DNA from 3 places in the Alteromonas sp. CNT1-28 genome. Region 2 is predicted to be linked to each of the others. Evidence: predicted binding sites of a transcription regulator. Region 2 holds the regulator's gene; each other region holds the start of a gene.
What was found. Region 2 encodes MetJ, which represses methionine synthesis genes. Its sites were predicted from a motif close to TAGACGTCTAGACGTCTA; they were not measured.
Positions count from the first base shown of each region.

Region 1: the regulator MetJ is predicted to act here: its motif matches at 2,048-2,065, upstream of serA (phosphoglycerate dehydrogenase).
Region 3: the regulator MetJ is predicted to act here: its motif matches at 1,573-1,590, upstream of metA (homoserine O-succinyltransferase).

Region 1 covers NZ_JAKREZ010000007.1:20,390-23,675, reverse strand. The annotation lists gene MHN02_RS06410 (DUF481 domain-containing protein) at 1-435, shown strand, start outside; gene serA (phosphoglycerate dehydrogenase) at 562-1,791, opposite strand; gene rpiA (ribose-5-phosphate isomerase RpiA) at 2,140-2,796, opposite strand; gene MHN02_RS06395 (5-formyltetrahydrofolate cyclo-ligase) at 2,887-3,286, opposite strand, start outside.
Region 2 covers NZ_JAKREZ010000031.1:36,893-40,178, reverse strand. The annotation lists gene MHN02_RS16690 (malic enzyme-like NAD(P)-binding protein) at 303-1,538, shown strand; gene metJ (met regulon transcriptional regulator MetJ) at 1,702-2,034, opposite strand; gene metF (methylenetetrahydrofolate reductase) at 2,196-3,083, shown strand.
Region 3 covers NZ_JAKREZ010000002.1:208,260-211,545, forward strand. The annotation lists gene MHN02_RS02630 (chemotaxis protein CheW) at 1-540, shown strand, start outside; gene MHN02_RS02635 (chemotaxis protein CheW) at 558-1,049, shown strand; gene MHN02_RS02640 (DUF2802 domain-containing protein) at 1,109-1,543, shown strand; gene metA (homoserine O-succinyltransferase) at 1,655-2,593, shown strand; gene MHN02_RS02650 (homocysteine S-methyltransferase family protein) at 2,597-3,286, shown strand, end outside.

The sequences.
Region 1 (3,286 bases), on a different contig from region 2:
CCTGATAACCGTTTATTCGGCTTCGCTTCATATGAAGACGACCGTTTTAGTAACTTTAATTACCAATCAACTATTGCGGCGGGTTGGAACCAAAAAGTACTTGAGAACAAGCGCCACACCCTTGAATATTCAATCGGTCCTGGTTACTCATTCATCGAAACTCAGGATGGCGAAGATCTTGACAGCGTAATCGTTCGTGCGTCATCAGCTTATTCTTGGAAAATTTCAGATACCGCTAAATTTACGCAAACAGTGAGTACCGAAGTGGGTTCTGACAACACGAAATCTCGTGCTGAGTCTGCACTTACAGCTACAATCAGCGGTAATCTTTCAATGCGTCTTTCTTTCAAACTTGATCACAACACCAATGTTGACGACGACGTTGAAAAACTAGACACAGAAACTGCAGTTAGCCTAGTTTACAACTTCTTCTAAGCCTACCTTATATGCACAGCGCACCGAAGTAGGGCTGGGCACTTCAACGCATTGAAGTAAAATCACAGGCATAAAAAAACGCTGCACATTGTGCAGCGTTTTTATTTAGTCTTAAAACAACTCTTCTTAGTGAAGAATACGTGTCTTAATTGTGCCATCAATTTGCTGAAGCTCTGCAAGTGCCTCATAACCACGGTCTTCTTTAACATCAACTACTACATAACCAATTTCTGCGTTAGTTTGTAGGTACTGGGCTTCGATGTTGATGCCTTTTTCTGCAAACGCTTGGTTAATCTGAGTAAGAATACCTGGCTGGTTTTTGTGTACGTGAAGTAGGCGTGAACGACCAGTATGTTCTGGCAGTGACACTTCAGGGAAGTTAACGGCTGACAGCGTTGAACCGTTGTCGCTGTACTTCGCGAGTTTACCTGCCACTTCAATACCAATATTTTCTTGCGCTTCTTGCGTGCTGCCGCCCACATGCGGGGTCAGAATGACATTATCGAACGCGCGAAGCGGCGATTCGAATTCTTCAGTATTAGATTTAGGCTCAACCGGGAATACATCAATAGCAGCGCCGTTTAGTTGGCCGCTTTCCAATGCCTTCGCAAGCGCATCGATATCTACCACAGTACCGCGAGACGCGTTAATCAAAATGCTGCCTTTCTTCATTTGAGACAGTTCTTTTTCACCAATCATATCTTGAGTTTGTGGTGTTTCAGGAACGTGAAGTGAAACAACGTCAGAGGTATTAAGCAGCTTTTCAAGCGATTTTACTTGGGCAGAATTACCTAGCACAAGCTTGTCTTCGATATCGAAAAATTGAACGCGCATACCTAGGTGTTCAGCAAGAATACTCAGCTGTGTGCCTATATGGCCATAACCAATGATACCAAGTGTCTTACCACGGGCTTCATATGAGCCGACTGCCGTTTTTTCCCACTCACCGCGGTGAGCCTTGGCATTTTTACTCGGCACCTGGCGAAGTAAAAGGATAATTTGGCCAAGTACAAGTTCTGCAACCGAACGAGTGTTGGAAAATGGCGCGTTAAACACGGGAATGCCGCGGCGTTGGGTGGCTTCAAGATCAACTTGGTTGGTGCCAATACAGAAACAACCGATAGCCACAAGCTTTTGTGCTGCTTCAACTACCTTCTCTGTAATTTGAGTGCGCGAGCGAATACCAACAAAGTGGGCGTCTTTAATTTTCTCAATTAACTCGTCTTCAGGAAGAGAGGTCTTGAGAAATTCAATATTGCTATACCCATTGCTTTTTAGTGTCTCCAAAGCACTTTGGTGAACACCTTCCAACAACAAAATTCGGATCTTATCCTTCTCTAATGAAACTTTGCTCATGAACTCGCTATCTCTCACTGATGTAATTTTGGTTTGCTTGCACCGCCAATCCAAGACTCTCAGAAACTTGCCAGTATGAAACACAAAGCTGTGTATAACCAGCGCTGCAAATACATCGCTTTGCAGCTCTGAAAGCCTTGCTTGGGCGTTATTGCTACCAAGCTTTTATAATCACGTTGATTGCTTTCGTTATTAAGGAATTGGCCTTAACTAACGTAAAAGTTGAGACGCTTAGTGAACTTCTTTTAAGGACATCTAGACGTCTAAACGGAAACTAACAGAAAACGCGTTAAGTTGAAAGTAGTATTTTGTATAGCTTTTCACCGCACTATACGTCTTACTCAGTTATCACTTAAAGGTTTCAACACCATTATCTGTAGCACTTAGCACTATGTCCGCGCCTCGTAATGCGAAAATGCCGTTCGTTACCACGCCAGGAATGTTATTTATTTTTTGTTCTAGCTCACGAGGATTCAGAATCTCAAGGTTGTGAACATCTAAAATAACGTTGCCGTTATCGGTGACAACACCTTGTCTATATTCAGGATCGCCACCAAGCTTTACTAGCTCTCGTGCTACGAAAGAGCGAGCCATGGGAATAACTTCAACGGGAAGGGGGAACGAGCCCAACACAGGAACTCGCTTACTTTCATCAACAATACACACAAACGTGGTCGCCGCACCGGCTACAATTTTCTCGCGAGTGAGTGCTGCGCCTCCGCCTTTAATCATATGCTTGTGTTCGGTCACTTCATCGGCACCGTCGATATAAACCGATAGATTGCTGACTTCGTTTAACTCGAATACCTCAATGCCTAAGGCTTTTAAACGCTCGGTAGAGGCTTCTGAACTTGATACTGCACCTTCAATTTTGTGTTTAATTTTACCGAGTTCTTCAATAAAGAAATTTACGGTAGAACCTGTACCCACACCGACAATGCTGTCTGCTTCAACATATTCGATGGCTGCTTTGGCTACGGCTTGTTTTTTTGCGTTCTGATCCATTGTCATTCTCCGACTTATTGTGTTCGCAAGTGTAACTTATAAGCGCACGTGAACCCACAAGTTCGTATGTTCAATTTGTTATAATGACTATCACGGTTTAGTGAATTGCAGTGTGCGCGAGGGCGTCACGATGGCATCAAGGGGGACATCCCATGGTGCAACGGGCAGAGCATCTACTTCTTGAATGTCGTGGGCAATACCCACTAACTTAGGCGTTTTACTAACCGAAAATGAATGTGAATCTGGCGCGCGTTGGGTAAAACTCAAAGTTCGGTCGTAGTAGCCGCCCCCCATACCCAGGCGATTGCCGTTTACATCAAACCCTACAAGCGGCATAAGAATAACGTCGCATTGCCTAACAGGAACGACGTTTTCACACGACAATACTGGCTCTTCAATGTTGTACTTATTCTTCACCAATTGAGAGTGCTGGGTATAAGACAAAAATAACAAATGTCCTTTACATACGGGGTGTAATACAGGTAGAGCG
Region 2 (3,286 bases):
TCAAGACTTGTGGCGCTTTTGGGTACATAAACCAGAGGCTTGTATCCATTAAGGTATGTGAACAAAATCAGTAAAGGTTAACGCCTAGTCTGCTTTTCCACATGCCACCTTGGGGCCTATTGATGATTGCTGTAAAACAAAGATCAACAAGCCCTAGTGCTAACAACTATTTATAATCACTTTGTCATTACTTGGTTGTAACGCGCTTACGTTTATCTACCTATAACTATAACGACAATAAAATAGCTACAGAGCGTGAACGAAAACACCGATGAACCCTACATCTAAGGATACCTTTTTACATGTCAGATTTTAGACAACGCGCACTCGACTATCACGCCAAACCCACACCTGGAAAAATCCGCGTAGAGTTATCTAAACCAGCCGACAGCGTCGATGACCTTGCTCTTGCCTATAGCCCAGGCGTTGCCGAGCCGGTCAGAGAAATTGCCGAAGATGCAGATAACGCCTATAAGTACACGGGTAAAGGAAACCTGGTTGCCGTTATCAGTAACGGAACCGCAATTTTAGGGTTGGGTAACCTAGGCCCACTGGCATCGAAACCTGTTATGGAAGGTAAAGCCCTTCTGTTTAAACGCTTTGCGGGCCTGGATGCCATTGACATTGAAGTGAAGCATCGTACAACCGAAGAGTTCATTAATACAGTAGCGAATATCGCTGACACATTTGGCGGCATTAACTTAGAAGACATTAAAGCGCCTGAATGCTTTGAGATTGAACAAGAGCTAATTAAGCGCTGTAAAATTCCGGTATTTCATGATGATCAGCACGGTACCGCTATTGTAACTGCAGCGGGCATGCTTAATGCTCTGGAAATTCAGGGTAAAAGCATAGAGAGCGCTAAAATTGTGTGTATGGGTGCCGGTGCAGCAGCGGTCGCTTGTATGGAACTGCTTATTAAGTGTGGCGCCCAGCGTGAGCGTATTTATATGCTAGACAGAAAAGGCGTTATCCATACTCGTCGCGAAGACTTAACTGAGCACAAAAAGCTATTTGCTAACAATACTGACAAGCGTACGCTTGAAGATGTAATGGAAGGCGCGGACATTTTTGTTGGTGTGTCAGGACCGGATGTTTTACCACCAGAAACACTGGCCTTGATGGCTGAAAACCCAATTGTATTTGCATGTTCTAACCCAGACCCTGAGATAAAGCCTGAACTTGCTCACGAAGTACGTAAAGATCTTATTATGGCTACCGGACGCTCGGACTACCCTAACCAGGTTAACAACGTACTGTGTTTCCCGTTTATTTTCCGTGGAGCACTAGACGTTCGTGCAACGGCCATTAACGATGAAATGAAAGTAGCGGCAGTAGAAGCCCTTCGTGCTATCACGAAGGAGCCTGTACCAGAAGAAGTACTAGCTGCCAGTAAGAGTACTAGTCTGACATTTGGTAAGGAGTACATTATTCCTAAACCTATGGACCCGCGTTTATGCGAGCGTATTGCTACCGCCGTATCTAAGGCTGCGATTGAATCTGGCGTTGCACGCGTGCCTGAAAGCCCAGAAGAATAAAATTCTGGCGCATAAGGCAAAAAAATGGAGGGGCTAGTGCTCAACCTTTATTTGCTAAAAAGTGCGCTTCGAGAATACAAATACATAAAAAACGGCGCCGTGTTATAGGTTATCAATTAGCAATAACTTACAACAAAGCGCCGTTTCTCTTTAATACCAAATATCAGTCGTCTTCCGACACATCGTTTTCGAAGCTTGGATCAATGCCCATTTCTTCCATAATGCGTCTTGCTTCAGCCGGTACGCGATTGGGATTGTCTTTGCGCAGGTCATCATCGTTAGGCAATGGTTGACCGGTAAACGCATGCAAAAATGCTTCGCACAACAGTTCTGAATTAGTGGCGTGACGCAGATTATTGATTTGGCGGCGAGTACGCTCATCAGTAAGCGCCTTAAGCACATTAATAGGTATAGAGACAGTGACTTTCTTTACCTGTTCGCTCTTCTTGCCATGCTCTGCGTAGGGGTGAATATATTTACCGTTCCATTCTGCCATTGTACTAACTCGGTCTACTCTTTTTTATGTTATGAAGAGAAATTCTAAACAAGTTCACGAAAAGGTCAATTGAGCAGTGTAAACCTCTTGACGTCTAGACATATATTCTTTAATTTAGACGTCTAAACGTCTATAAGAATACATTTTTGAGAGAAAAAGCCATGGTTTCTTACGCACAAGGTATCGATGCATTAAACCAGTCCCTGTCGGAACTGCGTGATATTGATGTATCTTTTGAATTCTTTCCGCCTAAAACGGAAGCCATGGAACAGACCCTGTGGAAGTCAGTTGAACGTCTCGCGCCACTAAAGCCAAGCTACATGTCGGTAACCTACGGCGCGAATAGCGGTGAGCGTGACAGAACCCACGACGTTGTAAAACGCATTCAGCAGCAAACCGGTGTCGCGGCGGTTCCTCACTTGACCTGTGTTGATGCTAGCCGTGATGAGCTTAAGCAAATTGCAAAAGACTACTGGGACTCAGGTATTCGCCGTATTGTTGCGCTTCGTGGCGATTTACCGCCAGGAGTAGAAAAGACAGAGATGTATGCCTCTGATCTTGTTGCCTTGCTAAAAGACGTTGCCGATTTTGATATTTCTGTTGCTGCCTATCCAGAGAAGCACCCTGAAGCACCAAATGCGCAGTTTGATTTACTAAACCTCAAGCGCAAAGCAGAAGCAGGTGCCACAGAAGCGATAACCCAGTTCTTTTTCGATACGAGTGTGTACCTTCGATTTAGAGACCGTGCAGCCGCAGCGGGTGTCGACTTAGATATCGTTCCGGGTATTTTGCCGGTAACCAACTACCAAACACTGGTGAAATTTGCGGGGTTCACAAATGTTCATGTGCCGGGATGGTTACACAAAATGTTCGACGGCCTTGATGCCGACGACCAAGCCACACGTAACCTAATAGGTGCTAACATCGCCATGGATCAGGTAAAGGTATTGGCTAAAGAAGGGGTAAAACACTTCCATTTCTATACGTTGAACCGCAGTGAATTAAGCTACGCCATCTGCCACATGCTCGGCGTGCGTTCAGGCGCTTAATACATACGACAATGAGGACCGTGCTTACTTTTTTAACGAAGTACTCCACAAAAGGCGCAGTCAATGCGCCTTTATTGTATAAAGCCTGCATTAAACTTTGCCACCAAGGCCGCCCGCAGTTACCATCTGATATAACATGTAATGAACTATCGATGCTTTATAACGGTCCGCATAGATAAGACCGCGCTGTTTACCATTTACAC
Region 3 (3,286 bases), on a different contig from region 2:
TCTCACGCAGAAACTTTAGTAGAAAATGAACAAGAAACTGCGTTAAACCGCGCTGAAAAAACAAAAGTTCCACTAAAGGATACTCTCGGTTTTCGCTTTCAGGCGCTATTCTTTGAGGTTGCAGGGTTAACACTTGCGGTGCCTTTGACGTCGCTAGGTGGGATCCACCAAATTGAGAAGATTGGCCCTTTATTTGGAAAACCTGATTGGTTTATGGGTGTAATGTTGCACAGAGAGTCTAAACTAAGTGTTGTTGACTCTGCAAAATGGGTAATGCCAGAAAAATATGACGAAAACCTCGCACAATCGCTTAACTACCGATATCTTATAATGTTAGGGGAAAGTGCGTGGGGTCTGGCTAGTGAAAAGCTAGTCAATACGGTCAATTTGACTACCGATGATGTTAAATGGCGCGAGTCCACAGGTAAGCGTCCCTGGTTAGCAGGGATGGTTAAAGAAAAAATGTGCGCGTTAATTGACGTTGAAGAATTAATATCTATGCTTAACAAAGGCTTAGGCAGTAACGACCAGACGCCATAGTATTGGGAGCCAGGTTCATGAGCGACGAAAGAATAAATAATAACGCCACCGACAGCAACGACGAAGTCCTTCAATGGGTAACGTATCGCTTAGGTGAAGAAACTTACGGTATCAACGTGATGCAAGTTCAAGAGGTCTTGCGTTATACCGAAATAGCCCCTGTACCCGGTGCACCTGACTATGTACTTGGTATTATCAATCTGCGTGGTAACGTAGTAACGGTTATCGATACACGTGCTCGTTTCGGATTACCGCCAACAGAAATTACTGACAATACCCGTATCGTTATTATTGAGTCTGACGAGCAGGTGGTTGGTATTCTGGTGGATAGTGTCGCTGAGGTGGTTTACTTGAAATCTTCAGAGATTGACAGTGCCCCTAACGTAGGTACTGAAGAGAGTGCTAAGTTTATCCAAGGTGTAAGTAACCGCGACGGCGAACTGCTTATTCTTGTAGATCTTAATAAATTGTTAAGCGACGAAGAGTGGGATGAGCTTAGCAACATCTAAATAAATGAATAGGCGGTATTGTTTATAATACTGCCTACATTTCCCCAAGGGTTATGTCCATGGATTGGCAGCTTGCTGCACCTACCTTATTAGAACTCATACTGTGTATTCTTGTAGTTATACTCATTGCCGCGATGGGTGTGCTGTATTCACACATTAAGCAGTTGCGTTCTGCATTAAGCGAAAGCGAACATGCTAACGCAGAGGCTATTGCCCGCACTGAAGCCCTTGCTAAAAATGCAAATAATCAACAAACTGAGGCGCAAGCACGCACCTTGGTGATCACTCGACACCTTCAAGAGTTAGACGAAAAGCAAACTGATATTGAAAACCAGCTTCGAGAACTCAAGCTTCAAGATCCTTCCCTACGCCTATATCAGCGTGCGGCGGACTTAGTCAAGCAAGGCGCTAGCATTGATGAAATTATTGAAGCCTGCGACATTCCTCGTGCCGAAGCTGAGATGTTGGTAATGGTGCATAAACAAAATAATTAGTATTTTTGAGCACCAGAGAAAAAAACGTTTAGACGTCTAGACGTAAAGATGTTGACATATCGCCAGTTATAGACACAATACAGATATTGTAATTTATCACTGGAGCCCTCTATGCCAATTCGTATTCCTGAGCAGTTACCCGCGCAGAATGTACTACTAGGTGAAAACATTTTTACCATGGACATGGACAGGGCTGCCAATCAGGATATTCGTCCTCTTGAAGTCGGTATTCTTAATTTAATGCCGAACAAGATAGAAACAGAGGTACAGTTACTTCGTCTATTATCGAACACGCCACTGCAAATAAACGTGGATTTAATTCGAATTGATAATCAAGCGCCGAAGAATACCCCCCAATCGCACATGGATGCTTTCTATCACGACTTTTCAGCGGTAGCGAATAAGAAATACGATGGCCTTATTGTCACCGGTGCGCCTCTCGCGCTTATCGATTATGAGGAAGTAAAGTACTGGGAAACCATGACCACCATATTGGAGTGGGCGCAGCGTCACGTGAACTCAACCCTTTACTTATGTTGGGCTGCTCACGCCGCCATGTATCACTTTTACGGCATTACACGAGAGCTTAGAGACGAAAAGTTTTCAGGTGTCTTTAAACATAAAGTGAATGACCCGAACAATGAGCTATTAAGAGGCTTTGATCCTTCATTTTACGCACCACATTCCCGTTATGGGCATATTAACACCTCGTTGTATAACAGCGTCGATGGACTTAGTGTTGTTGCAGAGTCTGACGATGTAGGCGCTTATATTGTGGCGTCAGAAGATAAGCGCATGGTATTTGTAACGGGTCACCCGGAATACGATCCAGATACACTTAAAGACGAGTATTTTCGAGATATTGCCGCGGGACAAACGCCAGTAATTCCAAAAAACTATTTTGAAGGGGATGATCCAGCCAAGTCTCCTATTGTACAGTGGCGCTCACACGGCAGCCTATTGTTTACAAACTGGCTGAATTATTATGTCTATCAGACCACGCCTTACGATTTAAGTCAGCTTGCTGAAAAGTCACAGCCAAAGAGGTAGCACGTGAGCCAAAGACCAAATTCTAGCGCGCAGACAACGCTTACAGAAGCCGCTAAAAAGCGCATCCTTATATTAGACGGCGCCATGGGCACCATGATCCAGCGCCATAAGTTAGAAGAAGAAGATTATCGCGGAACACAGTTTGCCAACTGGCACTGCGATGTTAAGGGTAACAACGATTTGTTGGTTCTTACTCAGCCCGATATCATCTATCAAATTCACTGTGATTACTTTGAAGCTGGCGCGGACATTATTGAAACGAATACGTTTAATGCTACGACTATCGCTATGGCCGATTACGATATGCAGGCTCAATCCCGTGATATTAATTTAGCTGCAGCTAAATTGGCGCGTAAAGCTGCGGATGAGTTCACAGCAAAGACACCCGACAAACCCCGTTTCGTGGCAGGTGTACTTGGCCCAACAAATCGCACTGCTTCAATTTCGCCTGACGTTAACGACCCAGGCAAACGCAATGTTACTTTTGACGAACTCGTGGAAGCGTATAGCGAGTCTACCGAAGCGCTCATTGAAGGCGGTGCAGATTTAATCATGCTCGAAACCATCTTCGATACACTTAATGCGAAAGCGGCAGCCTATGCGGTAGAGTCGGTTTTTGAAAAGCTGGGTATATCGCTGCCCGTTATGGTGTCTGGCACGATTACCGATGCCTCAGGGCGCACGCTGTCTGGT